2 regions of the Actinomadura decatromicini genome follow, and region 2 is predicted to be linked to the other one. Evidence: riboswitches for the same ligand, from Rfam matches in the RefSeq annotation. Region 2 holds a riboswitch; the other holds the start of a gene.
What was found. A riboswitch is a leader RNA that binds a small molecule or an ion and turns the genes downstream of it on or off. The one in region 2 is predicted to bind glycine.
Positions count from the first base shown of each region.

Region 1: linked by a shared signal. The riboswitch ahead of gcvT (glycine cleavage system aminomethyltransferase GcvT) and the one ahead of gcvP (aminomethyl-transferring glycine dehydrogenase) in region 2 are both predicted to bind glycine.

Region 1 is NZ_VSRQ01000001.1:1,037,449-1,051,877, reverse strand. Features, by position in the region: gene FXF68_RS04125 (DUF6286 domain-containing protein) at 1-451, shown strand, start outside; gene FXF68_RS04120 (hypothetical protein) at 453-1,019, shown strand; gene FXF68_RS04115 (sensor histidine kinase) at 1,328-2,950, shown strand; gene FXF68_RS04110 (response regulator) at 3,024-3,695, shown strand; gene FXF68_RS04105 (hypothetical protein) at 3,744-3,953, shown strand; gene FXF68_RS04100 (serine/threonine-protein kinase) at 4,265-5,764, shown strand; gene FXF68_RS04095 (L-serine ammonia-lyase) at 5,775-7,148, opposite strand; gene FXF68_RS04090 (serine hydroxymethyltransferase) at 7,208-8,464, opposite strand; gene gcvH (glycine cleavage system protein GcvH) at 8,467-8,871, opposite strand; gene gcvT (glycine cleavage system aminomethyltransferase GcvT) at 8,945-10,063, opposite strand; glycine riboswitch at 10,131-10,230, opposite strand; glycine riboswitch at 10,232-10,327, opposite strand; gene FXF68_RS04075 (M50 family metallopeptidase) at 10,479-11,780, shown strand; gene cds1 (L-cysteine desulfhydrase Cds1) at 11,798-12,895, opposite strand; gene FXF68_RS43610 (hypothetical protein) at 12,976-14,163, shown strand; gene FXF68_RS04060 (ATP-dependent DNA ligase) at 14,153-14,429, opposite strand, start outside.
Region 2 is NZ_VSRQ01000007.1:65,216-79,644, forward strand. Features, by position in the region: gene ftsR (transcriptional regulator FtsR) at 1-249, shown strand, start outside; gene FXF68_RS29900 (bifunctional nuclease family protein) at 392-862, shown strand; gene FXF68_RS29905 (MerR family transcriptional regulator) at 1,344-1,949, shown strand; gene FXF68_RS29910 (lysylphosphatidylglycerol synthase transmembrane domain-containing protein) at 2,206-4,635, opposite strand; glycine riboswitch at 4,871-4,965, shown strand; glycine riboswitch at 4,966-5,077, shown strand; gene gcvP (aminomethyl-transferring glycine dehydrogenase) at 5,139-8,012, shown strand; gene FXF68_RS29920 (tetratricopeptide repeat protein) at 8,132-9,259, shown strand; gene FXF68_RS29925 (PPOX class F420-dependent oxidoreductase) at 9,279-9,704, opposite strand; gene FXF68_RS29930 (alpha/beta hydrolase family protein) at 9,755-10,408, shown strand; gene FXF68_RS29935 (DUF5999 family protein) at 10,523-10,726, opposite strand; gene FXF68_RS29940 ((Fe-S)-binding protein) at 11,004-11,732, shown strand; gene FXF68_RS29945 (lactate utilization protein B) at 11,729-13,207, shown strand; gene FXF68_RS29950 (LutC/YkgG family protein) at 13,233-13,883, shown strand; gene FXF68_RS29955 (TetR/AcrR family transcriptional regulator C-terminal domain-containing protein) at 13,893-14,429, opposite strand, start outside.

The DNA of each region.
Region 1 (14,429 bases), on a different contig from region 2:
GTCGGGCGTCCATCCGCTGCCCGGCGCGGCGGCGGTGACGGAGGCGCTGCGGCACCGCTCTTGGAACGATCCGGCCGTGCTGGCCGGGGCGGGCGCCGCGCTGGCGCTCGGCCTGGCGTTCCTGCTGGCCGCGCTGCCCGGACGGCCGCGCGGCGTCCCGCTGGACGGCGCCGACCCGCGCCTCGCGGGCGGCCTCGGCCGCGCCGACCTGCGCCGGACGCTCGCCGACGCGGCGCTCGCCGTCCCCGGCATCGAGCGCGTCCGCGTCCGCGCCCGCCGGTGGGGGCGCGGGACGTTCCGCCGCGGCCTCGTCGTCCGGGCGACCACCTACTACCGCAACCCGGCGAACCTGGACGACCTGGTCCGCGACGCGGTCGACGAGCGGCTGGACCGCGTGGAGCCCATGCACCGGCCGCGGGTCGACGTCCGGCTCGGCTGGCGGAAGGACTGACATGAGGATCCCGCTCGCGGTGACCGGCGCCGTCCTCCTCCTCTGCGGGAGCGCGGCGCTCGCGGCCGGGCTCGGCGCGTTCGACGCGCTCGGCGCCCTGTCGGGCAGGCCCCCGCTCGATCCGTCGCTCGTGCGGTACGCGCGGGACGAGGGCTGGTTCCTGCCCGTCGCGGCCGGAACGGCGGAGGCGGTCGCGCTCGCCGGGCAGTTGTGGCTGGTGCTCCAGGGGAGGGCGCTCGTCCAGCGGCGCTGGCCGGACGTCGATCCGCGCATCCGCGCGCTCGCCGATGTCGCGTCCGGCGAGCTGGCCTTGGCGGCGCGGGAGATGCCCGGCGTCCAGGACGCGCGGGTCAGGCTGACCGGCTCCGCGCACCGCCCGCGCCTCAGGATGCGGGTCGACTGCGCGCGCGACGCCCTGGTCGGCGAGGTGTACGGGGAGCTCGGCGCGGGCCCGGTCGAGCGGTTCCGGCGCGCGGTCGGGATGCCCGACCTGCCGGTCGTGATCAGGTTCAGGACGGCCGCGGCGCGAGGCGGGAGGCGCCGCCGCCCGCGGCCCGGGCCCGCCTGACCGCGCGGGGCGCGCGCCCGCGTCCGGGGCCGGGGTCCTCGGGGCGGCGGCGCCCGTCCGGGTCCTGCGCCTGGCACGGGCGCGGACCTCCGGACGGGCGCCCGCGCTCCGGCAGACGCCCATGCGCCAGCGGAGAGGGGCGCATGCACACGGCGGGCGCCTGCACTCGGGTGGGCCGTCGCAGGTCGGGGGAGCATGGTCGGCGGGGGCCTCGGGGCCTGTGCAATCTGGACTATCCGCCGTCCTGTGAGGGTGGTCACCCTTGTGTACATTTCGTTCACGGCGGCGGGTGGACGAAAGGGGCTGACGTGCGGCGTCCGGGATGGACGGTGCCGAGCGGCTGGAGCCTTGCCCGGCAGCTCCTCGTGCTGCAGGCCGCGATCGTCGGGCTGCTGGTGGCGGTCGGCGTGACCGCCGCCTACCTGGACGCGGGCCAGTCCGCCGACGACGCCGCCGGGCGAACGGTGACCGCCGTCGCGATCAGCATCGCGGACGGCCGGAACGTCCACGCCGCGCTCGCCACCCGCGACCCGAGCCGGTCGCTCCAGCCGTACGCCGAGCGCGTCCGCCGCGACACCGGCGTCGACTTCGTCACGATCATGAGCCCGGCCGGGATCCGCTACACGCACCCGAACCCGGCGCGGATCGGCGGGCACTTCGTCGGCAACACCGCGCCCGCCGTCGCCGGGCGCACGTTCACCGAGACCTACACGGGGACGCTCGGCCCGTCCGTCCGCACGGTGACGCCCGTGTTCGACGACGGGCACCGCGTGGTGGCGCTCGTCGCGGTCGGCATCACGATCCGGGTGATCACCAAGGAGCTGCGGCACCGGCTGTACTACCTCGGCGGGGTCGCGCTGGCCGTGCTCGCCGCCGGGATGGCGGGCAGCTACCTTGTGTCCGCGCGGCTGCGCCGGCAGACCCGCGGCGTCGCGCCCGGCGAGCTGAGCGACATGTTCGAGTACCACCGGGCGATCCTGCACGCGGTCCGGGAGGGGCTGCTGCTGCTCGACAGGGAGGGGCGCGTCGTCCTCTGCAACGACGCCGCCCGCGAGCTGCTCGACCTGCACGGTGACATGCACGGCGACCCGCGCGGACGCCCGGTGGCCGAACTCGGCCTCCCCGACGAGCTGGTCGCGACCCTCGTGTCGGCGGAGCCCCGGTCGGACGAGATCCACGTCGGCGACACCCGCGTCCTGGTCGTGAACACCTCGCCCGTCCGGTCGCGGGACAGGGCGCGCGGCAACGTCGTCACCCTGCGCGACCACACCGAGCTGCAGGGCCTGACCGGGGAGCTGGACACCGTCCGCGGCTTCGCCGAGTCGCTGCGCTCGCAGGCCCACGAGGCGGCGAACCGGCTGCACACGGTGGTGTCGCTGGTGGAGATGGGACGTCCCGAGCAGGCCGTCGAGTTCGCCACCGCCGAGCTGGAGACGGCGCAGCGGCTCACCGACCGGGTCGTCGGCTCGGTGTCGGAGCCGGTGCTCGCCGCCCTGCTGCTCGGCAAGTCGGCGGAGGCGGGGGAGCGCGGCGTCGAGCTGGCCGTCGCCGAGGACACCGTGATCGACGGCGTGGTGGAGCCCCGCGACCTCGTCACCATCCTCGGGAACCTGATCGACAACGCGGTGGACGCGGCCATCGAGGGCGCCGCGGAGCGTCCGCCGCGGGTCGTGGTCGGCGTCCGCCGGGACGCGGGCGGGCTCGTCCTGGAGGTGTCCGACAGCGGGCCCGGCGTGGACCCGGACGCCGTCCCGGAGATGTTCCGCCGCGGCTGGACGACCAAGACGTCCGGCGGCCCGGTCGGGCACGGCCTCGGCCTAGCGCTCGTCGGCCAGGCGGTGCGGCGGCACGGCGGCGACGTCCGCGTCGGCTCGGGTCCCGGAGGCAGCGGCGCTGTCTTCACCGTCCGGCTTCCCTTGGAGACCCGATGACCGGAGCGAAGCGAGGATCTTCGGGCCTCCGGCCCGGGGGTCCGGGGGGCGCCCCCCAGGAAGGCAGGGCCCGATGATCAGCGTGTTGATCGTCGAGGACGATCCCGTCGCCGCCGAGGCGCATCGCTCCTACGTCGAGCGGGTCGCGGGGTTCAGCGTGGCGGGCGTCGTCCACTCGGGCGCGGACGCGCTCCGGTTCTGCGAGCGCAACCGCGTCGACGTCGTCCTGCTGGACTTCTACCTGCCGGACACGCACGGCTTGACCGTGTGCCGGGCGCTGCGGGCCGGGGGCAGCGAGGTGGACGTCATCGCCGTCACGTCCGCGCGGGACCTTGCGGTGATCAGGTCGGCGGTGTCGGTCGGGGTCGTCCAGTACCTGCTCAAGCCGTTCACGTTCGCGTCGCTGCGGGACAAGCTCGTCCGGTACGCGGCGTTCCGCGAGCAGGCGGGCGGCGCCGGGGAGGTCGCCGGCCAGGCCGACGTGGACGGCATGCTCGCCACCCTCCGCACCCCCGACCACCGCTCGCTGCCGAAGGGCATGAGCGCCGAGACGCTCCAGGCGGTCACCGAGGTGCTGGCGAGCGCGGCCGGCGGGCTGTCCGCCGCCGCGGCGGCCGACCTCGCGGGCGTGTCCCGGGTCACCGCCCGCCGCTACCTGGAGTACCTCGCGGAGAACGGGCTCGCCCGGCGCAAGCCGCACTACGGGCAGGTCGGCCGTCCCGAAGTGCGCTTCTACCCGCGGTAGACGGGGTACGCATGTGACGACCGTGAAACGACATCGGGGGGAGTCGTCGTGAACGAGAAGCCTGGCCGGGCCGAGGACGAGACGACGGGCAGCACCGGCACCGACCGCGGGAGGCGCCCGCCCGCCGAGGGCAAGCCCCAGCCTGACCAGCCCAAGCGCAAGCCGGGCGACGCCGCGCGCAAGATGCGCCAGATGTTCAAGGGCGCCGACCGCGCGGGGTCGTCGGGGCGCGCGTCGGAGCGGTCGTCCCAATCCTGACGAAGCCTTTGACGTCTGTTGGGCGTCAATCGCGGTTCACCGGACTAGCGTCCGAGGGGAACCTGGCGTCGAGGGCGATGAGGGGGTGCTGCTTGTCCGATCTTCCGGCTTCGGGCGGCTCCACCAGGGGGCCCTTGGACGTTACGTAGGGATACAGACGGACCACGGCATGGGCCCCTCCCGCTGAGCGGCCCGATGGCCCGGGGGCCGCGGCGATGACGTCGCGGCCCCCGGGTTCTTTCATGCGCGGGTGACACCGCGAACACTCCCGGAATGCGATAGAGAAGGGGGATCTGCCGGAAGGGAGTCGGATGTCCGCGATGCCGCTGGAGGCGGGGGATCCCCCGCTCGTCGGCCCCTGGAGGATCCTGGGACGGCTCGGGGAGGGCGGACAGGGCGTCGTCTACCTCGGCTCGGGTCCGGGCGGCGAGCGCGTCGCGGTCAAGGTGCTCCGCGCCCTGGACGCCGACGCCCGCCGCCGCATGGAGCGCGAGGTCGAGGCGGCCCGCAGGGTCGCGCCGTCCTGGACGGTCCGCGTCGTCGACGTCCGGCTCGACTCCACCAGCGCGTACGTGGTCAGCGAGTACGTGGACGGGCCGTCGCTCCAGGCGGCGGTGAAGGCCGAGGGGCCGCGGCGCGGCGACGCGCTGGAGCGGCTGGCCGCCGACACGGCCGCCGCGCTGGCCGCCGTCCACGAGGCCGGCGTCGTCCACCGGGACTTCAAGCCGCACAACGTCCTGCTGGGCCCGGACGGGCCCCGCGTCATCGACTTCGGCATCGCCCGCGCGCTGGACGTCACGTCCTCGCTGACCAAGGGCCCGATCGGGACCCCGGCGTACATGGCGCCGGAGCAGATCGAGGGACGTCCCGCGACCGCCGCCGCCGACGTGTTCGCGTGGGGCGCGACGATGGTCTACGCGGCGACCGGGCATCCGGCGTTCGCCCGCGACTCCGTCCAGGCCCTCTTCCACCAGATCCTCAGCGAGGAGCCCGACCTCTCCGGGCTGGACGGACGGCTGCGCCCCCTCGTCGCGTCCTGCCTGGCGAAGGATCCGGGTCTGCGTCCGTCCGCCGCCGAACTGGTCGGGCGGCTCCAGGCGCCCGCCGCCTGGGCGCTCCCCGTCGCCCTGCCGCAGACCACCGCGCCGCCGGTGTCGCTGCCGCCGACCGGGCCGCCACCGATCACGCACCCGCCGATGAGCGTCCCGCCGACGACCGCGCCGGCCGCGCCGCGCCGCAGGCGCCGCCTCTGGGTCTGGCTGGCCCCGGCCATCGCGCTGCCGGTCAGCGCGGCGATGATCGCGGGCGCCTTCTTCGCCGTCCAGCGGCTCCTGCGGCCGGACGACACCGTCGACGCCCTCCCCGGCGACATGTGCCGGATCTACGACTCCGACGACGGGCGGACGATGCTCCGCGGCCTCGGCGCCGCCGAGGGCAAGCGGATCCCGCAGAGCAGCCGCGACGGCTACGGCGAATGGCGGCTGTGCGCCTTCGGCACCGCCAGGTTCCCGCCGAAGGACACGTTCCAGATCCAGCTCAACCTCTACAACCGCGACGACCCCGACAAGGGCGTGAAGGAGGCGCGCTACGCCCTCCACGGAGGGACGGACTTCGGCTGCACCGCCCCGTCCGCCGACCACGGGATCGGCGACGAGAGCTGCGAGGGCCTGACCAAGGACTCCTGGGCGCAGGTCGTCGCGCGCCGGGGCAACGTGATCGCCATGGCCACGTGCTCGGCCCGCGACATCGCCGCCGCCGACCGCGACGCCCTGCGCCGCGCCGCCGCCCTCGCCCTGGACGAAGTGTTCTAAGGCCGCGCCATCAGCACTCGATGACGTTCACGGCGAGCCCGCCGCGCGACGTCTCCTTGTACTTGTCCAGCATGTCGCGGCCGGTGTCGCGCATCGTGGCGATGGCCTTGTCGAGCGAGACGAAGTGGCGGCCGTCGCCGCGCAGCGAGATGCGGGCCGCGCTGATCGCCTTGATCGCGCCGACCGCGTTGCGCTCGATGCACGGCACCTGGACGAGCCCGCCGACCGGGTCGCAGGTCAGCCCGAGGTTGTGCTCGATGCCGATCTCGGCGGCGTTCTCCACCTGCTCCGGCGTCCCGCCGAGCACCTCGGTCAGCCCGGCGGCGGCCATCGAGCAGGCCGACCCGACCTCGCCCTGGCAGCCGACCTCCGCGCCGGAGATGCTCGCGTTCTGCTTGAACAGCACCCCGATGGCGGCGGCCGTCAGCAGGAACCGGACGATCCCGTCGTCGTCGCAGCCCGGCACGAAGCGCGCGTAGTAGTGCAGCACCGCCGGGATGATCCCGGCCGCGCCGTTGGTGGGGGCGGTGACGATCCGTCCGCCCGCCGCGTTCTCCTCGTTGACGGCCAGGGCGTACAGGGTCACCCAGTCCATGGCGTGCAGCGGGTCGCCGGGCTTCTCGGCGGTGAGCTGGCGGTGCAGCTGCGGCGCCCGCCGCCGCACCTTGAGCCCGCCGGGCAGCAGCCCCTCGCGGGTGCAGCCGCGCTCGACGCACGCCGCCATCACGGCCCACAGCTCCAGCAGCCCGGCGCGGATCTCGTCCGGGGTGCGGCCGAACGCCCGCTCGTTCTCCAGCATCAGCGCCGACACCGAGAGGCCGGTCTCGCGGCACCGGTCGAGCAGGTCGGCGGCCGTGTCGAACGGGTGCGGCAGGACGGTGTCGTCGGGCTTGATCCGGTCGGCGCCGGTCGCGGTCTCGTCCAGGATGAAGCCGCCGCCGACCGAGTAGTACACCTTCGAGCGCAGTTCGTTGCCGTCGGCGTCAAGCGCGGTGAAACGCATTCCGTTGGGGTGGCCGGGCAGCGATTCCTTGCGCTCGAAGACCAGATGCTCGCCGACCACGAAAGGGATCTCGTGGTCGCCGAACAAACGCAGCTCGCCCAGCGTGCGGACGCGCTCGATCCGCTCGTCGACCCCGTCCACGTCGACCAGTTCGGGCTTGTCGCCCTCCAGCCCGAGGATGACGGCCTTGTCGCTGCCGTGCCCTTTCCCGGTCAGCCCCAGCGAGCCGTACAGGATCGTCTTCACGGACGCCGTCTTCTCCAGCAGCCCGTCACGTTCCAAGCCCCGCGCGAAGCGGTGCGCCGCCGCCATCGGGCCGCCGGTGTGCGACGACGACGGGCCGATGCCGATCTTGAAGAGGTCGAAAACGCTGATGGCCATGGGGCTTGCCTCCCCGTTCACGGGCGCCCCCTCCCGCGCGGGGAGGGGGCGCCGGGACGTCACAGGTCCGGGTACAGGGGGTGCGCGGCCGCGAGCGCCGAGACCCGCGCCGCCAGCGCGGCCCGGTCGAACGACGGTTGCAGGGCCAGCGCGATGACGTCCGCCACCTCGGCGAAGTCGGCGGCGGTGAAGCCGCGGGTGGCGAGCGCCGGCGTCCCGATCCGCAGCCCCGACGTCACCATCGGCGGACGCGGGTCGTTCGGCACGGCGTTGCGGTTCACGGTGATGCCGATGTCGTGCAGGCGGTCCTCGGCGTCCCGGCCGGTGAGCTCGGAGTCGACCAGGTCGACCAGGACGAGGTGGACGTCCGTCCCGCCGGTCAGCACCTTCACCCCGGCCTTGGCGGCGTCCTCGGCGAGGAGCCGCTCGGCGAGCAGCTTCGCGCCCTCGACCGTGCGCTCCTGCCGGGCCTTGAACTCGTCCGACGCGGCGACCTTCAGCGCGACCGCCTTCGCGGCGATCACGTGCTCCAGCGGGCCGCCCTGCATGCCGGGGAACACCGCCGAGTTGATCTTCTTGGCGTACTCCTCGCGGGCGAGGATCAGCCCGCCGCGCGGGCCGCCGAGCGTCTTGTGCGTGGTGGTCGTGACGATGTCCGCGTGCGGGACGGGCGACGGGTGCAGCCCCGCCGCGACCAGCCCGGCGAAGTGCGCCATGTCGACCATGAGCAGCGCCCCGACCGAGTCGGCGACCTCCCGGAACTTCGCGAAGTCGAGCTGCCGCGGGTATGCCGACCAGCCCGCGACGATCATCTTGGGCCGGTGCTCCTCGGCGAGGGTGGCGACCTCGTCCATGTCGACCAGGCCGTCCTCGGCGCGGACGTGGTACGGCACCACGTTCAGCACCTTGCCCGAGTAGTTCAGCCGCATCCCGTGCGTGAGGTGCCCGCCGTGCGCGAGGTCGAGGCCGAGGATCGTGTCGCCGTGCTGGAGCAGGGCGAAGTAGACGGCCGTGTTGGCCTGCGCCCCGCTGTGCGGCTGGACGTTCGCGTGCTCCGCCCCGAACAGCGCCTTGGCACGGTCGATCGCGAGCTGCTCGGTGACGTCGACGTGCTCGCAGCCGCCGTAGTACCGCCTGCCCGGGTACCCCTCGGCGTACTTGTTCGTCAGGACGGAGCCCTGCGCCTCCAGCACCGCGACCGGCGCGAAGTTCTCCGACGCGATCATCTCCAGGGTGGACTGCTGGCGCCGCAGCTCGGCGGCGACGGCCGCGGCGACCTCCGGGTCGGCCGCGGCCAGCGGGTCGTTCAGGCCCACGGTCAGCCCTCCTCGATCAGCTTCTCGTAGGCGACCGGGTCGAGCAGGTCGCCCGGCTCCGCCGAGAGCCGCACCTTGAAGAGCCAGCCCTCGCCGTACGGGTCGTCGTTGATCACCTTCGGGACGTCCACCACGGCCGAGTTGATCGCGGTGATCTCGCCGCTGACCGGCGAGTAGATGTCGCTGACCGACTTCGTCGACTCGACCTCGCCGCAGACCTCGCCCGCCTCGACGGCGCCGCCCTCGGCCACCTGGAGCTCCAGGTAGACGATCTCGCCGAGGGCGTCGGCGGCGTGCGCGGTGATGCCCACGGTGACGATGTCGTCCTCCGGCGTCGAACCGGCGGGGCCGAGGCCCGCCACCCACTCGTGCTCCTCGCTGTAGCGGAGCTGCTCCGGAACGCTCACGATCACTTCTCTCTTCTCTGTACGGGGTTCGCTGCGGGGGGACGGTCGGTCCCGCGCCCCCGGGACGGCTTCCTTAGGAACGCTTGTAGAACGGCAGGTCGACGACGTCCACCGGCTCCTGCCGGCCGCGCACGTCCACGGCGAGGCCGGTCTCCGCGGCGCCGCTGTCGAGGTACGCCATGGCGATCGGCGTGCCCAGTGTGGGCGACGGCGCGCCGCTCGTCACGACCCCGCACGGCGTGCCGCCGGACGCGACGACCGCATACCCCTTCCGCGGCGCCCGACGCCCGCGCGCGACGAGCCCGACGAGCCTGCGCCCCGGCGGGGTCTGCGCCTGCGCCGCGAGGGCGGCCTTCCCGACGAAGTCGACGGGCTTGTCCAGCTTCACCACCCGGCCGAGGCCCGCCTCGAACGGGGTGGTCTCGGCGGTCAGCTCGTTGCCGTACAGCGGCATCCCCGCCTCCAGGCGCAGCGTGTCGCGGGCGGACAGCCCGGCCGGGACGACGCCGTCCACGGCCGCGAGCGCGTTCCACAGCGGGACGGCGTCGGCCGCGTCGACGAACAGCTCGAAGCCGTCCTCACCGGTGTAGCCGGTGCGGGCGACCAGGGCGTCGACCCCGGCGACCCGCCCGGCGAGGATCGCGTAGTACTTCAGGTCGGCCAGCGGAGCGTCGGTGAAGCCTTCGAGAATCTTCTGCGAACGCGGGCCCTGGAGGGCGATCAGCGCGTAGGCGTCGGACCTGTCGTCCACGGTGGCGTCGAAGCCGGAGACCCGCTCGGTCAGCGCGTCCCGCACGACGTCGGCGTTCGCGGCGTTCGCGACCACCATCCACGTCTCGTCGGCGAGGCGGTAGACGATCAGGTCGTCGAGGACGCCGCCGTCCGGCCCGCAGATCATCGTGTACCGGGCCTTGCCGACCTTCATCGGCGACAGGTTCCCGACCAGCGCGAAGTCGAGCGCCGCGGCCGCGCCCGGCCCGGCGAGGAAGATCTCCCCCATGTGGGACAGGTCGAACAGGCCCGCGCCGGTGCGGACGGCCTGGTGCTCGGCCGTCTCGCTCGCGTAGCGCAGCGGCATCAGGTAACCGGCGAAGTCGACGAGGTTCGCGCCGAGGCCCTCGTGGACGTCGTGCAGCGGCGTCTTCTTCGGGTTCTTCACGGCGGTCTCGGCGTCGTTCCTGTCGGCGGACATGGGTTCGGCTCCTTCGTCACGGGCGCGCGTGGCCTCATCGTCCCACCCGCGCACCGGGCGTCTCGGTGCCTCCCCCTCTGTCATCGGCGCCTGAGAGCTTCACCCGTCCCGGAGAGGTCGGGCTTTCACCTTCGGCGGGGGACTCGGTCCCCGCTTTCCAGAGGTCGCCTGGCCCGTGCGGTCCGTGGGCCTGAGAGGTTCCGGGGAGGATTTGCTCCTTCGGCGTCCCCCGCCGGCTGCGAGGGACTCTCCCGCACGGGATAGTCGGCTGCGGGCAAGGCTAGCAGTTCCCTTTGTCCATGCCCTATGGCTGAGCTCGTGCGTTAAACCGAATGCGGGCCCGTGACGTACTCTAAGACGGTTGCTGGAGATCACCCTGGGTGCGCGGGGTGCACGACCCGGAGGGGCAATCCGCATGGCCTACCTGGCTGGAGCGTTGATCCTGTTCTTCGGCCTGCTGGTGTCCATCGCCCTGCACGAGCTCGGGCACTTCTCGTTCGCCAAGCTGTTCGGCGTCCGCACGACCCAGTTCATGGTCGGCTTCGGCCCGACGATGAAGTCGTGGCGCCGCGGCGAGACCGAGTACGGCGTGAAATGGATCCCGCTCGGCGGCTACATCCGCATGATCGGGATGCTGCCGCCGCGCCGCGGCGACGCCCCCGGCCAGGTCCGGCGGATCAGCACCGGCCCCTGGCAGGGCCTCATCGAGTCCGCCCGCGGCGCGGCGCTGGAGGAGGTCAGGCCCGGCGACGAGGACCGCGTCTTCTACGCCAAGAAGTGGTGGCAGAAGGCGCTGATCATGGTGGGCGGGCCCGCGATGAACCTCGTCCTCGCCGTGCTGTTCTTCGCGATCCTGCTGATGGGCATCGGGACGAGCCAGCCGCAGCCGGTGATCCGCGAGGTCGCCGAGTGCATGGTCCCGGCGAGCCAGTCGGCCGACGTCAAGGGCTGCCCGGCGAACGCGCCCGCGACGCCCGCCAAGCAGGTCGGGCTCAAGCCCGGCGACCGGATCGTCGCGTTCGGCGGCGAGAAGATCGGCGACTACCGCGAGCTGCAGGAGCTGATCCGCGGCGACGGCGGCAAGTCGGTGCCGATGACCGTCCGGCGCGACGGGCACGACATCACGCTCACCGTCCCGATCACCCGCAACCAGATGTACGACCTGGAGGACGAGAACAAGGTCGTCAACGTCGGCTTCCTCGGCATCACGCCCGACAGCGCCGTCGAGCGGCAGGGGCCGGGCGCGGTCGCGAGCACGATGGGCGACCTGACCTCGCGCACGGCGGGCGCGCTGGTGCGGATGCCGCAGAAGATGGTCGGCGTCTGGAACGCCGCGTTCGGCGGCGACAAGCGCGACCCGAACGGCCCGATCGGCGTCGTCGGCGTCAGCCGGATCGGCGGCGAGGTCGCCGCGTCCCAGGAGTTCACCGGCACGCAGAAGATCTCCTACTTCGTCATGCTGCTCGGCTCGCTGAACCTCGCGGTGGGGCTGTTCAACCTCGTCCCGCTGCTGCCGCTGGACGGCGGCCACATCGCGGGCGCGCTGCTGGAGGCGATCAAGAAGGCGTTCGCGCGGGTGTTCCGCAGGCCCGACCCCGGCTACGTGGACGTCGCGAAGGCCCTGCCGGTGACGTACGTGATGGCGGCCGTGCTGATCGTCATGGGCGGGCTGCTGATCTACGCCGACCTGTTCAACCCCGTCCGCGTCACCGGATAGCCGTCACCGGATAGCCGTCACGGGACCGCCGGCAGGTCGCCCGTCTTGATGAAGGCGTCCAGCGCGGCCCGGTACGGCGCGATGTCGAGGCCCTGCCCGGCGAGCCACTCGTCCGACCCGTAGGTGCCGCTGTAGCGCTCGCCGCCGTCGCAGATCAGCGTGACGACGCTGCCGCGCTCCCCGCGCGCCCGCATCCCCGCGATCAGCTCCGCCGCGCCCCACATGTTCGTGCCGGTGGAGCCGCCGACGTCCCGGCCGCTGACCTCGCTCGTCCAGCGCATCGCCGCGATGGACGCCGCGTCCGGCACCCGGATCATCCGGTCGATCACCGTCGGCAGGAAGGACGGCTCGACGCGCGGCCGCCCGATGCCCTCGATCCGCGAGCCCGCCGCCGTCCGCTCCGGGTCGCCGTCGGCGTACGAGCCGTGGAACGCCGAGCCCTCCGGGTCGACGACCGCGAGCCGCGTCTGGAACCGCCGGTACCGGACGTACCGGCCGATCGTCGCGGACGTCCCGCCGGTGCCCGCGCCGACCACCACCCAGGAGGGCTCCGGGAACCGCTCCAGCCGCAGCTGCTCGAAGATCGACTCGGCGATGTTGTTGTTGCCGCGCCAGTCGGTGGCGCGCTCGGCGTAGGTGAACTGGTCCATGAAGTGGCCGTCGCACTCGGCGGCGAGGCGCCGCGACTCGGCGTAGATCGACGACGGGTCGTCCACCAGGTGGCAGTGCCCGCCGTAGAACTCGATGAGCTGGATCTTCTCCGGGCTGGTGGACGCGGGCATCACCGCGACGAACGGCAGCCCGAGCAGCCGCGCGAAGTACGCCTCCGACACCGCCGTCGACCCGCTGGACGCCTCGATGATCGTCGTCCCCTCGCGGATCCAGCCGTTCGCCAGCCCGTACAGGAACAGCGACCGCGCCAGCCGATGCTTGAGCGACCCCGTCGGATGGACGGACTCGTCCTTCAGGTAGAGGTCGATGCCCCACTCAGGCGGCAGCGGGAACACGTGCAGGTGCGTGTCAGCGCTCCGGTTGGCGTCAGCATCGACAAGCCGAACGGCCTCGGCGACCCAAGCCCGCCCGCCCGGATCACAACGGTCAACAATCCGATCCAAATGGGGCCCCCCGACGTCTCATCAGGGGTCCCACGATATCCGTGCATGTCGCCGGGCATCATGGAGGCTGCGGGGGGCAGATGATCGAGATGTTCGACGAGCGGATCGTGGAGACCGGGCGGCTGCCGCTGTTCGGCTTCTTCGTCGCGTTCATCGTCACGTTCGTGTTGACCAGGGTGAACGTCCGGATGATCCGGGCGGACGTGCGCTGGTTCCGGAACGTGACGGCCGGAGACGTGCACATCCACCACGTGGTGTTCGGGGTCGTGCTGATGCTGGCGGGCGGGGTGGCGAGCCTCGCCGTGCCGGACGGGCACGTCCGCCTGGAACTGGCCGCGGCCATCGTCTTCGGGATGGGCTCCGCCCTCGTCCTGGACGAGTTCGCCCTGATCCTGCATCTCAGCGACGTCTACTGGACGGAGAAGGGCCGCGCGTCCGTCGACGCCGTGTTCGTCGCCATCGCCGTGACCGGGCTGCTGCTGCTCGGCGTCCGGCCGTTCGGGTACGACGGGCTCGGGCTCGACCCGGGCGGCGTCGCGCTCAGCCGCCTGTACGCGGCGTCGCTCGTCGTCAACCTCGCGCTGGCGGTGATCACGCTGCTCAAGGGCAAGATCTGGACGGGCCTGATCGGGCTGTTCGTGCCCGCGCTGCTGGTCGTCGGGGCCGTCCGGGTGGCGCGGCCGGGGTCGCCGTGGGCGCGGTGGCGGTACGACGCGGGGTCGCGCCGGTACCAGCGGGCCGTCCGGCGGGAGAAGCTGTACCGGCGGCCGCTGATCAACGGGAAGATCTGGGTGCAGGAGTTCATCGCCGGGCGGCACGACCTGATCCCGCCCGAGCTGCTGCAACGCCGCGCCGACGCGGCCGAGCGGGCGCGCCGCAGGCTGCGCGGCGGACGTTCGCCCGCGCGCGCCCGGCGGCGCGCCGCCGCCCGCGCCGAACGCCGCGCCGCCGCCCGCTCGGACCGGCGCGCCGCCGTGCGCCTGGAGCGCCGGGCCGCCGCCCGCACGGGACGCCGGTCGCCGGGCCGCCGCACCGGACGCCGCAAGGCGGCCTGGGCCGAACGCCGCGCCGAGGCCCGCGAGCGGCGCCGCGCCCTGACCCGGAACCGCGGGGTCGCCAGGGAGCGCGGGAAGCCCGCGTCGCGGCTGCGGATGCGCGCCGCGTCCCGCCGGGCGCGCCGTCCCGTCCCCGAGGAGGATCCGCCGACCGCCACCCACGCCACCGCGCGGCTGGGCGAAGAGCGCCAGGAACCGTCGGCTAGTCCATGACGGGCGCGACGGCGCGGACGGTGTCGATCGTGTCGGCCTCCGCCGCCGACTTGTCGGGGCGGTAGCGCAGCACGCGGGCGAACCGCAGCGCGATGCCGCCCGGGTAGCGCGGGCTGTGCTGGACGCCGTCGAACGCGATCTCGACGACCAGCTCCGGACGGACGTGGACGGTCCAGTCGTCCTCCCGCACGGCCAGCTCGCGCAGCTTCGCCGTCTGCCAGGCGAGCAGCTCGTCGGTGAGCCCCTTGAACGTCTTGCCGAGCATG
Region 2 (14,429 bases):
CTGAGCGTCGCCCGCGCCGCCGCGGCGCTCGGCGAGTTCGGCTTCGAGGTCCGCCACCTGCGCGCCGTGAAGGCCGCCGCCGACCGGCAGGTCGGGCTGATCGAGCAGATGGTCGCGCCGCAGCTGCGCCGCCGCGGCCAGGGCGCCCACGAGCAGGCGGCCGAGACGGCGCGGGAGATCGCCGCGCTGTCGGTGCGGCTGCACGCCGCGCTGGTCGACGCCGGACTCCGCGAAAGCCTCGACCGCTGATCATGTGCGCCGCGGAGGTTTTTGCCGGACCCGCGGCAACACGAGCTGTCCGGAGCGGGGTGTACGTTGGCTACAGGGTTCGGTCACGAACTGATCCGCTGCACGTGGTGATCGAGACGGCGAGAACCAGCAGGGAGCCGCAGTGAAGCAGATGGAGGTCGTCGGCGTCCGGGTCGAGATGCCCTCCAATCAGCCCATCGTCCTGTTGAAGGAGACGGAGGGCGACCGCTACCTGCCCATCTGGATCGGGGCGGTCGAAGCGACCGCGATCGCCTTCGCCCAGCAGGGTGTGCTGCCCGCCCGCCCGCTCACCCACGACCTGTTCCGCGACGTCCTGGACGCCCTCAGCGTCCAGCTCCGCACCGTCAACATCACGGCGCTGCGCGAGGGCATCTTCTTCGCCGACCTCGTGTTCTCCAACGGCGTCGAGGTGAGCGCCCGCCCGTCCGACTCCATCGCCCTCGCCCTGCGCACCGGCGCCACGATCTTCGCCAGCGAGGACGTCCTCGAAGAGGCCGGGGTCGCCATCCCGGACGAGCAGGAGGACGAGGTCGAGAAGTTCCGCGAGTTCCTCGACACCATCTCCCCGGAGGACTTCGGCCGCGCGGGCTGACCGCCGGAGCGCGGTGAGCGCCCTTGGCGAGCCGCGGGCGCGAGGGGATCACCAAGAGGTACTCTCGTTTCAGCAACCTCAGCCACCACCCCGGCCACGCACGCACCCGGACCGTCGCGATCGCGGGCGAAGCCAGGTTCGAGCGAAGCGGGGACCTGATCGCGAGGCGAGCCGCGAGGCGAGCCGGAGCGATGCGGCGACCGCACAGCGGTGCACGACGATGGAGGGCCGCCGAGGCCCGAAAGAGGAGTGCGCCGCGACGAACACGAGTGCGGGGCGATAAACACGGGTAGGAGTGGGGTTGGCTCGGAAGGTGCGAGGTTTGCCCACGTGAAGCCGGTTCATCCGGGCATGCGACGCGCCGACGATGAACGTTGACCACACCCTGACCGGCACCTACCGTGCTGGTGGAACACCCGTGGTGTAAGTCGTCAAACCCCCTTGACGAAGCGGCACGGGATGATAGAAGCCGGAGGTCCGCGTGGCGGTGAGCAGCGGCGAGGGCAAGGCGACCCCCGAGAGGCGGATGGCGTCCCAGCGCGCCGGGGAGCAGGGGCTGCTCTTCGACACGCAGGTGTCCGTGCCACCGGAGGATGTCGGCTACCGCGGCCCGACGGCGTGCGCCGCGGCGGGGATCACCTACCGGCAGCTCGACTACTGGGCCCGGACGAAACTGGTCGAGCCCAGCGTCCGGTCGGCGCACGGATCGGGCAGCCAGCGGCTCTACAGCTTCCGCGACATCCTCGTCCTGAAGGTCGTGAAGCGGCTCCTCGACACCGGGGTGTCGCTGCAGCAGATCCGGACGGCGGTGTCGCACCTGCGCGACCGCGGCGTCCGCGACCTGGCGCAGATCACCCTGATGAGCGACGGCGTCAGCGTCTACGAGTGCACCTCGGCCGACGAGGTCGTCGATCTGCTGCAGGGCGGGCAGGGCGTGTTCGGCATAGCGCTCGGCCGCGTCTGGCAGGAGGTCGAGGGCAGCCTCGCCGAACTGCCCGGCGAACGCGCCGAGGCCGTCGGGGACGACCCCTCCGAGCACCCCCACGACGAGCTCGCGAACCGCCGCCGCGCCCGCCGCACCGGCTGACCCTCCACCGCCTGTCTCACCTCCCGGCTCCCCCCCCGCACCGGCTGAGCCCCCCGGGCACCGACCGAAGCCCCGCCGCACCGGCTGACACGCACTCCGCCGAAACCCGCGCACCGGTCGAACCCCGCCGTACGGCCCGCCGCACCCCGTTCGCCCCTCCAGCACCCGCTCAACCCTCCGCCACAGGCTGGTCCACGCCCGCCTCATGGCTCTCGCGTCGGGTTCCGGCCTCGCCGATCCGCGGCTGAGGTGCCGCTCAGAGGGCCTCCTTGCGTTGGAGGTAGGCGAAGGCCGCCCAGCCGGGGAGCACCGGCAGCCACAGGGTCAGCAGCCGGTACAGCAGCACCGCCGACGTCGCGGTCTCCGCGGACAGGCCGGAGATCGTCAGCGCCAGCGTCAGCGCGCCCTCCACGGCCCCGAGCCCGCCCGGCGTCGGCGCGGCCGAGCCCAGCGCGTTCGCGGTGAGGAACACCACGACCACTGACGTGACCGGCAGCGAACCGCCGAACGCGCGGATCGAGGCGTCCAGGCACAGGACGAACCCGACCGTCAGAAGCAGCGTCCCGCCCATCCCGGTGGTGAGCTTCTTCGGCGACTGCAGGACGTCCACGAGCCGCGGCACCACGCCGGAGAACATGCTCCGCAGCCGCGACGTCGCCTCCCGCCTGACCCGCGGCACGGTCAGCGCGAGCCCGGCGAGCAGTCCCGTCGCCAGGACGGCGATGACGATCGCCCGGGACGGCGCGAGGTCCTGCGTGGCCTTGCCGCTCGACCCGGTGAGGAACCCGAACAGGACGAGCAGCAGCAGGTGCGTGACCAGCCCGACGAGCTGGGACGCGCCGACGCTCGCCACCGCGGGCCCCGGCCGCACCCCGGACCGCTGCAGGTAGCGGGTGTTGACCGCGACGCCGCCGACCGCCGCCGGGGCGACGAGCTTCACGAACGACGCGGCGAGCTGGGCGAGGACGGTCCGGCCCAGCGGCAGCCGCTCGGGCACGAACCCCATCAGCATGAGCGCCGCCGCCAGGTAGGTGAGCGCGGCCCCGCCCAGCGCGGCGACCACCCAGTGCCAGCTCGCCGTGGCCGCCATGGTGCGCAGGTCGAGGCTCGCGACCTGCGGGATGACGATGTACGCCGCGATCGACAGCGCGACGATGCTGAAGACCGTCCGGGGCCGGAACCGCTCCAGCCGGACCGGCGCGACCTCCGTCTCCGGCTTCAGCCGGACGATCTGCTCCCTGATCCGGGTCAGCAGCTCCCGGTCGTGCCGCAGCGCCGCCCGGGTCTCCCGCGACAGCGCGACCCGCTGCAGCAGCGGCACGGCGGCGGCGAGGGCCTCCTCGCCGAGCACCTCGGCGGCGGTGCGGACGGCGCGCTCGGCGCCCGTCCGGAGCGCGAGGGTGGTGAGGAACTGGGCCAGGTCGAGGCGCAGCGCGAGGTCGCCCGCCGCGATCTCCCCGGCGCGCAGGCCGGTGACGTAGGCGCGGCCGTCGTCGCCGACGAGGACGGCGCCGTCCTGCAGCCGCCGGTGCGCGAGCCGCGCCGCCTGGAGGGCGCGGAACTGCCGCCACACGTCGGCGAGGAGGGCGTCGGTGACCTCCTTGTCGGGGACGTCCGCGAGCCGCCGTCCCGGCACGTGCTCGTAGGCGAGCAGGGCCGCCTCGGTGCCGACCTCCGAGGTGCCGAGCAGGCGCGGGGTGCGGACGCCCGCCGCGTCCACCGCGTACGCCATCAGCGACTCCTGCTCCAGGGAGCGGCGCAGCGACCGCAGCGCCCGGCCGGTCGTCGCCGAGCGCAGCCGCAGCAGCCGCCACACCCGGTAGAGCAGCCCGGCGGTCTGCTGGTCGCGGTCCAGGACGTGGACCTCCACGTCCCAGCCGCCGTGCCGCGCCGGGGGGCGGACGCCGTGCCCGGCCGCGGGGCCGGCGCCGAGGACGACGCCGTACCGGCGGGCCTCCTCGGCGCCCTCGGCGGGCTCGTCCAGCCGGGCCGCCTTCGCCGCGCGGAGCCCGAGCCGGTCGAGCGCCGCCATGACGGCGGCGCCGGACGGGCGCGGGTTCGGGGTGCCGACGGCGTAGAGCGTCCCGTGGCCGATGGCGGTGCCGAGGAAGTAGGTGGCGGCGAGCGCGGCGACCGAGGCGTAGGACGCGGTGAGCCCGGTCAGCGCGGCGAGCCCGATCAGCGTCCAGGTCGCGGCCTGCCAGCGGACGCGGCCCGCCATCCCGACCGCGCTGACGAACGCGATCACGGGCGCGATGTCGGTGTGCACGGGCGCGGTGGCGCTGCCGCCCCAGATCAGCGAGTCGAGGACGCCGCCCGGCGCGGCCCGCACGACGAGGTCGTCGAGGCCCACCGTGATCCCGAACGCGATCACGGCGGCGAGCAGGGCGATCGCGACGCGCGTCCCGTCCTTGCGGAGCAGCCGCTCGATCGCGAACGCGACCGGCACGGCCAGCACGCCGAAGCTGGACACGAGCGTCGCGAGGGACAGCAGCAGCCGCGGTGCGTGCGCGGTGCCCTGCGCGATGTCGGTCTGCAGGCCGTGCGTCGTCTGCTGCGCGATCGACACGAGCAGCATCACCGCGGCCAGCCCGACCACGGACGCGGCGAACCGGATGGCGTCGGACGAGCGGCGGATCCGGTCCGGCTGGGCGGGCTCGTCGACGGGCACGGCTGCCGGGGTCACGGCCGCGCCCGCCCGCGCGCCCGCCCGTGCGCCCGTGCGCGCGCCGCGCCGTCGCCCGTGTGCGTCACGCCGTACCGCCGCCCTGATCGTCCATCGCGTGATCAGTGTCCCAGGCCCGGTCCCCCTGGTGGACGTGCACATCGTACTCACGGGTAGAAGCGCTGCGGCGCACGTCGGAGGGGCGGGACGATCGTCGCGACCGATCTTTGGGTAGGGTTTGTCCAGGACATGCCGTCGACCCTGTGCGGGAGAGACCCCACGCCGCCAGCGTGGGGCGCCGAAGGGGCAACCTCCCCGGAACCTCTCAGGCAAAAGGACCGCTCGGGCGAGGCACCTCTGGAAAGCAGGCGCCGGTCCCCGCGGGAGGGGACGGGCGGCTCACCGAAGGGGAAACCCCGCCGCGCGGGTGAAGCTCTCAGGTGCCGATGACAGAGGGGGAGAACCGGCCGCCGGTCAGTCCCGGCGGTTCACCTGAGCGACCCGCAGCAGCCAGGAGGCTCTCCATGACGGCCCAGTTCTTCGCGCCCGTCGCCGCGCCGCAGCACCCGCGCGCCGCGTTCGCCGACCGGCACATCGGCCCGTCCCCGGACGACCAGGCGAGGATGCTGGCGGCCGTCGGCTACTCGGGCGTCGACGCCCTGATCGCCGACGCCGTGCCCGCCGCGATCCGCACCGCCCGGCCGCTGGACCTGCCGCCCGCGCTGAGCGAGAGCGCCGCGCTGGACCGGCTCCGCGAGCTCGCCGCCCGCAACACCGTCCTCACCTCGATGATCGGGCTCGGCTACCACGGCACGACCACGCCGGGCGTGATCATGCGGAACGTCCTGGAGAACCCGGGCTGGTACACCGCCTACACCCCCTACCAGCCGGAGATCTCGCAGGGGCGGCTTGAGGCGCTGCTGAACTTCCAGACCGTCGTCAGCGACCTGACCGGCCTGCCGGTGGCGAACGCGTCCATGCTGGACGAGGCCACCGCCGCCGCCGAGGGCATGGCCCTCGCGCACCGGGCTTCCAAGCGCAAGGAGCCTGGCACGTTCCTGGTGGACGCCGACGCGCTGCCGCAGACGATCGAGGTCGTGCGGACGCGGGCCGTCCCGCTCGGCATCGAGGTCGTCATCGCCGACCTGTCCGGCGGGCTGCCGGACGGCGACTTCTTCGGCGTGCTGCTGCAGTACCCGGGCGCGTCCGGGGCCGTCCGCGACCTGGAGCCGGTGATCGCGCAGGCGCACGAGCGCGGCGCGCAGGCGGTCGTCGCCGCCGACCTGCTCGCGCTGACGCTGCTGCGCCCGCCGGGGGAGTCGGGCGCCGACATCGCGGTGGGCTCGGCGCAGCGGTTCGGCGTCCCGTACGGGTTCGGCGGCCCGCACGCCGGATACATGGCGGTCCGCGACGGCATCCAGCGGCAGCTCCCCGGCCGGCTCGTCGGCGTGTCCGTCGACGCGGACGGCGCGCCCGCGCACCGGCTCGCGCTGCAGACCCGCGAGCAGCACATCCGGCGGGAGAAGGCCACCAGCAACATCTGCACCGCGCAGGTCCTGCTCGCGGTGATGGCGAGCATGTACGCCGTCTACCACGGCCCGGACGGGCTCGCCGCGATCGCGCAGCGCACGCACCGCCGCGCCGCCGAGATCGCCGCCGGGCTCCGCGCCGCGGGCGTCGACGTCGTGCACGGCGCGTTCTTCGACACCGTCCTCGCCCGCGTGCCCGGCCGCGCGGCGGAGGTCGTCGCGGCCGCCCGCGAGCGCCGCGTCAACCTCCGCCCGGTGGACGCCGACCACGTCGCCGTCGCCTGCGACGAGACGACGCTGCCCGTGCACGTCACCGCCGTGCTGGAGGCGTTCGGCGCCGCGCCCGCCGCCGAGTCCCCCGCCGAGGCGATCCCGGACGACCTGCGCCGCGAGAGCCCCTACCTGACCCACCCGGTGTTCCACGCGCACCGCTCCGAGACCGCGATGCTGCGCTACCTGCGCCGCCTCCAGGACCGCGACGTCGCGCTCGACCGGTCGATGATCCCGCTCGGCTCCTGCACGATGAAGCTGAACGCCACCGCCGAGATGGAGCCGATCACCTGGCCGGAGTTCGCGAACATCCACCCGTTCGCGCCGGTCGACCAGGCCGCCGGGTACGTCGAGCTGATCGGCGAGCTGGAGGACGCGCTCGCCGAGATCACCGGGTACGCGAAGGTGTCCGTCCAGCCGAACGCCGGGTCGCAGGGCGAGCTGGCCGGGCTGCTCGCCATCCGCGGCTACCACGCCTCGCGCGGCGACGACCGCCGGGACGTGTGCCTGATCCCGTCGTCCGCGCACGGCACCAACGCCGCCAGCGCCGTCATGGCCGGGATGCGCGTCGTCGTCGTGAAGTGCGACGACGGCGGCAACGTCGACCTCGACGACCTGCACGCCAAGATCGGGCAGCACGGCGACCGGCTCGCCGCGATTATGGTGACCTACCCGTCCACGCACGGCGTGTTCGAGGAGACGATCACCGACGTGTGCGCGGCCGTGCACGACGCGGGCGGCCAGGTCTACGTCGACGGCGCCAACCTCAACGCGCTCGTCGGGCTGGCCCGTCCCGGCGAGTTCGGGTCGGACGTGTCGCACCTCAACCTGCACAAGACGTTCTGCATCCCGCACGGCGGCGGCGGGCCGGGCGTCGGGCCGATCGGCGTCCGCGAGCACCTCGCCCCGTTCCTGCCGAACCACCCGCTGCGCGCCGAGGCGGGCCCGGACACCGGGGTCGGCCCGATCTCCGCCGCGCCCTGGGGCTCGGCGGGCATCCTGCCGATCTCCTGGGCCTACATCGCCATGATGGGACCGGACGGCCTCCGCGCCGCCACCGAGGGCGCGATCGTCGCGGCCAACTACCTCGCCGCCCGGCTCGGCCCGCACTACCCGATCCTCTACACCGGGCGGAACGGGCTCGTCGCGCACGAGTGCATCGCCGACCTCCGCAAGATCACCAAGGAGACCGGGATCACCGCCGAGGACGTCGCGAAGCGCCTCATCGACTACGGCTTCCACGCCCCGACCCTGTCGTTCCCGGTCGCCGGGACGCTGATGATCGAGCCGACCGAGTCCGAGGACCTCATCGAGCTCGACCGGTTCTGCGACGCGATGATCGAGATCCGCCGCGAGATCCAGCGGGTCGCCGACGGCGCCTACGACCGCGCGGACAACCCCCTCAAGAACGCCCCGCACACCGCCGCCTGCCTGCTCTCCGACGACTGGAAGCACGCCTACACCCGCGAGGAGGCCGCCTACCCGCTGCCCGCCCTCCGCGAGGACAAGTACTGGCCGCCCGTCCGCCGCGTCGACCAGGCCCACGGCGACCGCAACCTGATCTGCTCCTGCCCGCCCCCCGAGGCGTTCGAGGACTGAGACCGAGGACCGAGGATCGGGCGCTGAGGGTCGCCCCTCGGGGGCGGCGCACCCGCTAGGCTCGGGCGCGACCCGACCCCCGTGAGGGCAGCGCGTCCCCGACCCCAGAGGGCAGATCGATGAGCGAGTCCCCGGAGCCGGACCTCGACCCGGCGCAGGTGTGCGAGGAGGCCCGGAAGCTGGCCGAGAACGGCGAGGCCGACCGGGCGGCGGCGTTGTTCGGGACGGTGCTCGCGCTCGGCGACACGCCGTGCCGGGCGCGGGCGGCGCTCGGGCTCGCGGTCGTCCTCGACGACGCCGGGGACGTGGCCGGGGCCCGCGAGGCCGACCGGGCGGCGATCGCCACCGGCGACCCCGAGTACGGGCCGCGCGCCGCCTACCACCTGGCGCTCACGCACGAGCGGGCCGGCGAGCAGGCGCAGGCGGCGCCCGCGTGGCGGGTCGTGGTCGACTTCGGCAACCCGGCCTACCTGCCGCCCGCCCACCTCGCCCTCGCCCGGATCGCCGACGACGCCGGCGACTTCGACGAGGCGCGCGGCCACTGGGAGGCCGTGCTCGGCACGGGCGACGCCGAGTACGGCCCGCCCGCCGCGCACGACCTCGCCGAGCGGCTGCTGGAGCGCGGCGAGCCCGCGCGGGCGCAGCGCGTCCTGACCGCCGGGCTCCGGCTGGTCGACCGCGCCGCCGCGCCGTACGCGTACGCGCGGCTCGCGGTCGCGCTCGGCATCGCCTGCCTCGACCAGGCGATCGGCGCGTTCGACGCGGCCCTCGGGCAGGACCCGTCCGACCCGGAGGTCGGGCCGCTCGCCACCGAGCTGCTCGCCCGGACGCTGCCGCTGCGCGGGCGCGGCGGCGAGGCGTCCGAGGTGTGGCGGCGCGGCCTCGCCGACCCGGGGACGGCCGCGCAGGTCCGCGCCCGGCTCCGCCGCGACTTCGGCGGCGACGAGGACGACGCCGATCCCGCCGACCTGTGGTGGGAGCCCGTCGTCGAGCAGGCCGTCGCGGACGGGACGCTGCCCGCCCTCGCGGGCGACGCGTTCGGCGCGCTCGACCACATGTACGCGCTGCTCGCCGTCCGGGACGCGGGCGGCGCCGACGCCGGGGAGCGGCCGAGGGGCGACGCGGACGAGGCGCTCGGCAGGGCGGTGCGCGTCCCGGGCGGCTACGCCTGGGGGCCCCTGCTGCAGGAGAGCTTCGCCGAACGCCTCCGCCTCGCCATGGACGCCCCCGACCGCACCGACACCTGACCCGCGCGGGGTCGAGGGGCTAGTCGGTGATGCCGCGTTCGGCGACGACCTTCGTGATGCGGGCGCGGACCAGGTACTCGGTCGGGACGGCGTTGCGCGCCCCGAACTCCTCGGCGCGGTCGGCGCCCATGTAGCGGCCGCCGATGACGGTGGCCCAGCGGCGCATCTCGTCCAGGTCTTCGACGAGGGACGCCTCGGCCCGCATCATCACGTACGAGTAGGGCGGGGTCTGGTCGTCCACGCAGATGGACACGCGCGGGTCGCGGGCCAGCGCGCGGCCCTTGACGGTCGCGCGGGCCGTGTTGAACAGCACGTCGTCGCCGTCGAGGACGAACCAGACCGGCGTGACGTGCGGCGTCCCGTCCGCGGCGGTGACGGCCGCCTTGCCGGTGCGGGTGCCCGCCATGACGAACGCGCGCCATTCGGCGTCTGTCATTCGCTCCATCCGCCCAGTCTGCCGCAAAGATCATCTGGACGGCCCGCTACCGTGGGCGGATGGGCAGGCGGACGAAGCTGGTGACGGCGCACGGCCCGGCCGAGGCGACCGTGGACGCCGTGGACGACCCGGCGTTCCTGCTGGTCCTCACGCACGGCTCGAACGGCGGCGTGGAGGCGGCCGACCTGCTCGCCGTCCGGGAGGCGGCGCTCGGCCTCGGCGGCGCGGTCGCGCGGGTGACCCAGCCGTTCCGGCTCACCGGGCGGCGCGCGCCGGGCCCGGCGGTGAAACAGGACGAGGCGTGGCTGCAGGTCGTCGCGAAGCTGCGGCGGAGGTTCCGGGACGTCCCGCTCGTCCAGGGCGGGCGGAGCAACGGGGCGCGGGTCGCGTGCCGGACGGCGGCGGCCGCCGGCGCCGCCGGCGTGGTCGCGCTGGCGTTCCCGCTGCACCCGCCGGGCCGTCCCGAGAAGACGCGGGTGGACGAGTTGCGCGGCGCGGGCGTGGAGGTGCTCGTCGTCAACGGCGACCGGGACCCGTTCGGGGTGCCGGACGCGGCGGACGCCGCCGAGGTCGTCGTGCTGGCGGGGGAGCGGCACGACCTGAACCGCGACGCCGCCGCCGTCGGACGGGCGGCGGAGCCGTGGCTGCGGCGATGGGCGGGGCCCGCGGCGGGGTTGCGGGCGGCCCGTCCGGTGCGGACGGGCGGCCGTTGAGGGTCTTCGGTCCGGGCCCGGTGCGGGCCCGGAGTCCTGGGACGGATGGGCGGGACAGGTGGGCGTTGCCCCCGAGGATGATCACCCGTTTGAACTAGTCCCCCGTGGACGTGTTCAAGCGGCGGACGGAGTCAGTGGATCCGTCGGCCGGTGCGGTGCGATGACTTCCCCGTCGGGCAGCAGCTCACCGGTGTCCTCGAAGAGCACGACGCCGTTGCACAGCAGGCTCCACCCCTGCTCGGGGTGGGAGGCCAGCGTCCGTGCGGCGTCGCGGTCGGGCGCGTCGTGCGAGGGACAGGGCGGCTGGTGCGGGCACATCGTGTGCCTCCGGTCTCGTGCAACTGGTCGGTCGCGTACTTCCTTGTCTGACGCACCCCAGTGTGGAACGGTTCGTACCCGTCGGCTATAGCCCGTTGGGACGGTTGTCCGTTGGTACCGGAGTACCGGAGGCTGTGACCCTCCTCACCCCGAAGTGCCGGTACCCTCAGCGTCCCCGCCGCGCGACAACGGACGGAGAACGACACGCCGTCGCCGGGTGAAACCCCTACGATGTTCCGTGGGAACGGCTTTGCGAGGCGTGGGGGGAGTGAGGCCGGTGCGGGTCGCCCTGTCCGTCGCCTGCTTCGACGACGCGCTGTTCCCGGACACCGGGAAGGCCGTGACCGCGTTACTGGAGCGGCTCGGGCACGAGGTCGAGTACCCGCCGGGCCAGACGTGCTGCGGGCAGGTCCACTGGACGACCGGCTACCACCGCGAGGCCGCCGCGCTGGCCCGCGCGTACGCGGCGCTGTTCGAGGGCGCGGCGGCGGTGGTCGCGCCGTCCGCGTCGTGCGCGGCGGCCGTCCGCGACTCCTACCCGCGGCTGGCCCGCGCCGCCCGCGACCCGGCCCTCGCCCGCGCCGCCGAGGGCCTCGCCGTCTACGAGCTGACCGAGTTCCTGGTGGACGTCCTGGGCCTCACTGACGTCGGCGCGTACTTCCCGCACCGGGTGACCTACCACCCGTCCTGCCAGGCCGCGCGGGTGCTCGGCGTCGGCGACCGCCCGCTGCGGCTGCTGCGCGCGGTCCGCGGCCTCGACCTGGTCGAGCTGCCCGCGGCGGGGGAGTGCTGCGGGTTCGGCGGCGCGTTCGCGATGAAGAACTCCGACGTGTCGGTCGCGATGGTGGCCGACAAGGTCCGGCACGTCCGCGACACGGGCGCCGACGTGGTGTGCGCGGTCGACAACTCGTGCCTGGCGCACATCGGGGGCGCGCTGTCGCGGCTGCGCAGCGGCGTCCGGACGATGCACCTGGCCGAGATCCTCGCCGCGACGGGGCCGGCGTGACGGCCCCCTCCCGGCGGACGACCCCGTCCTCCACCCGGACGAGGCCCGGCGGCGGTCCGGTGCCGCTGCCGGCGCCGAAGTTCGCGAGCGCCGCGCGGTCCGCGCTGGCCGATACCGGTCTGCGCCGCAACCTGCGCGGCGCGACCGCCGAGGCGCGGGCGCGGACGTCCGCCGCCACCGCCGGGGCCGCCGACTGGGACGCCCTCCGGGAGGCGGGCCGCGCGATCGGGGACGCGGCGCTCCTCAACCTCGACGTCCACCTGGAGGAGCTGGAGCGGCGGGTGACCGAAACGGGCGGCGTCGTCCACTGGGCGGTCGACGCGGCCGAGGCGCGCGAGGTCGTCACCGGCCTGGTGCGCGCGTCCGGCGCGAAGGAGGTCGTGAAGGCGTCGTCGGCGACGCTCCGGGAGATCGGGCTGGACGCCGCGCTGGCCCGCGCCGGGGTGATCGCCTACGAGACGGCGATCGCGGATTTGGTCGTCGGGCTCGGCGGGGACGAGCCGTCCCACCTGCTGTCGCCCGCGCTGCACCGCGACCGCGCGGAGATCGCCGAGCTGTTCCGGCGGACGTTGCCCGCCGCCGGCCTCGGCGACGACCCGGCCGGGCTGGCCGCCGCCGCCCGCGCCCACCTGCGCGACCGGCTGCTGCGCGCCCGCGTCGCGGTGACCGGCGCGAACTTCCTCGTCGCCGAGACCGGGACGCCGGTGGTGCTGGAGTCCGAGGGCAACGCGCGGATGTGCCTGTCCCTGCCCGACACGCTGATCACCGTCGCGGGCATCGACAAGGTCGTCCCGTCGTGGGCCGACCTGGAGGTGTTCCTTCAGCTGCTGCCGCGCGCGGCGGGCGCGGGCCCGATGACCCCCTACGCCGCGTCGTGGCCGGGCGTGACGCCGGGCGACGGGCCGCGGGCGTTCCATCTCGTCCTGGTCGACAACGGGCGCACGCGGGTCCTCGCCGACGAGGTCGGGCGCGCCGCGCTGCGCTGCGTCCGCTGCTCGGCCTGCGTGAACGTGTGCCCCGTCTACGAGCGGACGGGCGGCCGCGCGTACGGGCCGGTGTACCCGGGGCCGATCGGCGCGATCCTCACCCCGCAGCTGCGCGGCGTGGAGAGCGCGGCCGACGCCTCGCTGCCGTACGCGTCGACGCTGTGCGGCGCGTGCGCCGACGTCTGCCCGGTGAAGATCGACATTCCGGGGGTGCTGGTGCACCTGCGGGGCGCGGTGGTGGAGTCGCGGCGGCGGCGCCCCGTCCCGACGCCGGAACTGGCGCTGATGCGCGGGCTCGCCTGGACGATGGGCGACGCCCGCCGCTACGAGACCGCGCTGCGCCGGAGCACCCGGTGGGCGCGGCTGCTGTCGCGCGGCGGCCGGATCCGCCGGCTGCCCGGCCTGCTCGGCAAGTGGACGGAGGCCCGCGACCTGCCCGCGCCGCCCGCCGAGAGCTTCCGCGCCTGGTGGGCCCGGAGGCGGCCGTGACGGCGAGCGTGCCGGTGGGGCGGTCATGACCGGCGGCGGTTCGCGCGCCGAGGTGCTGCGCCGGGTGCGGGAGGCGCTCGGCGGGTCGCGCGGCACGAGCCCGCCCGTCCCGCGCGGCTACGACCGGACGCTGCCCGAGGCCGAGGCCGCGACCAGGGCGGACGTCGTCGCGCTGTTCACCGAGCGGGTCGCCGCCAACCGGGCGGCGGTGCGGCACGTCAGCGCGGACGAGCTCGGCACCGCCGTCGCCGCCGCGCTGTGGGGGCGCGAGGCCAAGCAGATCGTCGTCCCCGCCGACCTGCCGTACGGGTGGCTGGCGGAGCTGGAGGGCGTCCGCGCGCTGGCCGATGCCCCGGCTCTGGATGCCGAGGCGCTCGGCGCGGTGGACGGCGTGGTCACCGGCTGCGCGGCGGCCGTCGCGCGGACCGGCACCGTGGTCCTCGACGGCGGCCGCGCGCAGGGCAGGCGGGCGCTGACGGCCGTGCCCGGCTACCACCTGTGCGTGGTGCACGCCGACCAGATCGTCGGGACGGTGCCGGAGGCGGTGCGGCGGCTCGACCCGTCCCGGCCGCTGACGTGGATCAGCGGCCCGTCGGCGACGCACGCGATCGAGATGGTCCGGGTGGAGGGCGCGCACGGCCCCTTGCACCTGGAGATCCTCGTCGTCGAGGACTGAGCCGGCGGGCTACTGGACGCTCCTGAGGACGAGGTCGAGCCCGGCGTCGAAGCGGTCGTCCCAGTTCACGGCCCGGTCGGCGCCGTCCTCGGCGGTGCCGCGGACCTCCAGCGCGGCGTGCCCGATGACGTAGCCGAGGAGGGTGTGCGCGGCGACGGCGGCGGTCTCCTCGCGGACGCCGCCGCGGCGCAGCACCTCGCGCAGCGACGTGACGGTGGTGACGAGCGCGGCGGGGTTGCGGCGGGTGACGACGAGGGGGAGGACGCCCGCGTGCGCGAGCAGGCGCGCCCGGTAGCCGCGGGCCCAGCCGCGCAGGACGTCCTGCCAGCCGGCCTGCAGCGCGACGGTGCCGGTGTCGGCGGGCGCGGACGCGACGTGCGCGACGAGCCCGTCGAGGAGCTGCTCCTTGCCGCGGGGGAGGTGGTGGTAGATCGCCATCGCCTCGACCTCCAGGGCGTCGCCGAGGCGGCGCATGGTGAGCCGGGCGAGGCCCTGGCCGTCGACGATGCGCAGCGCCGCGTCGATGATCCGCTCGGTGGACAGCGG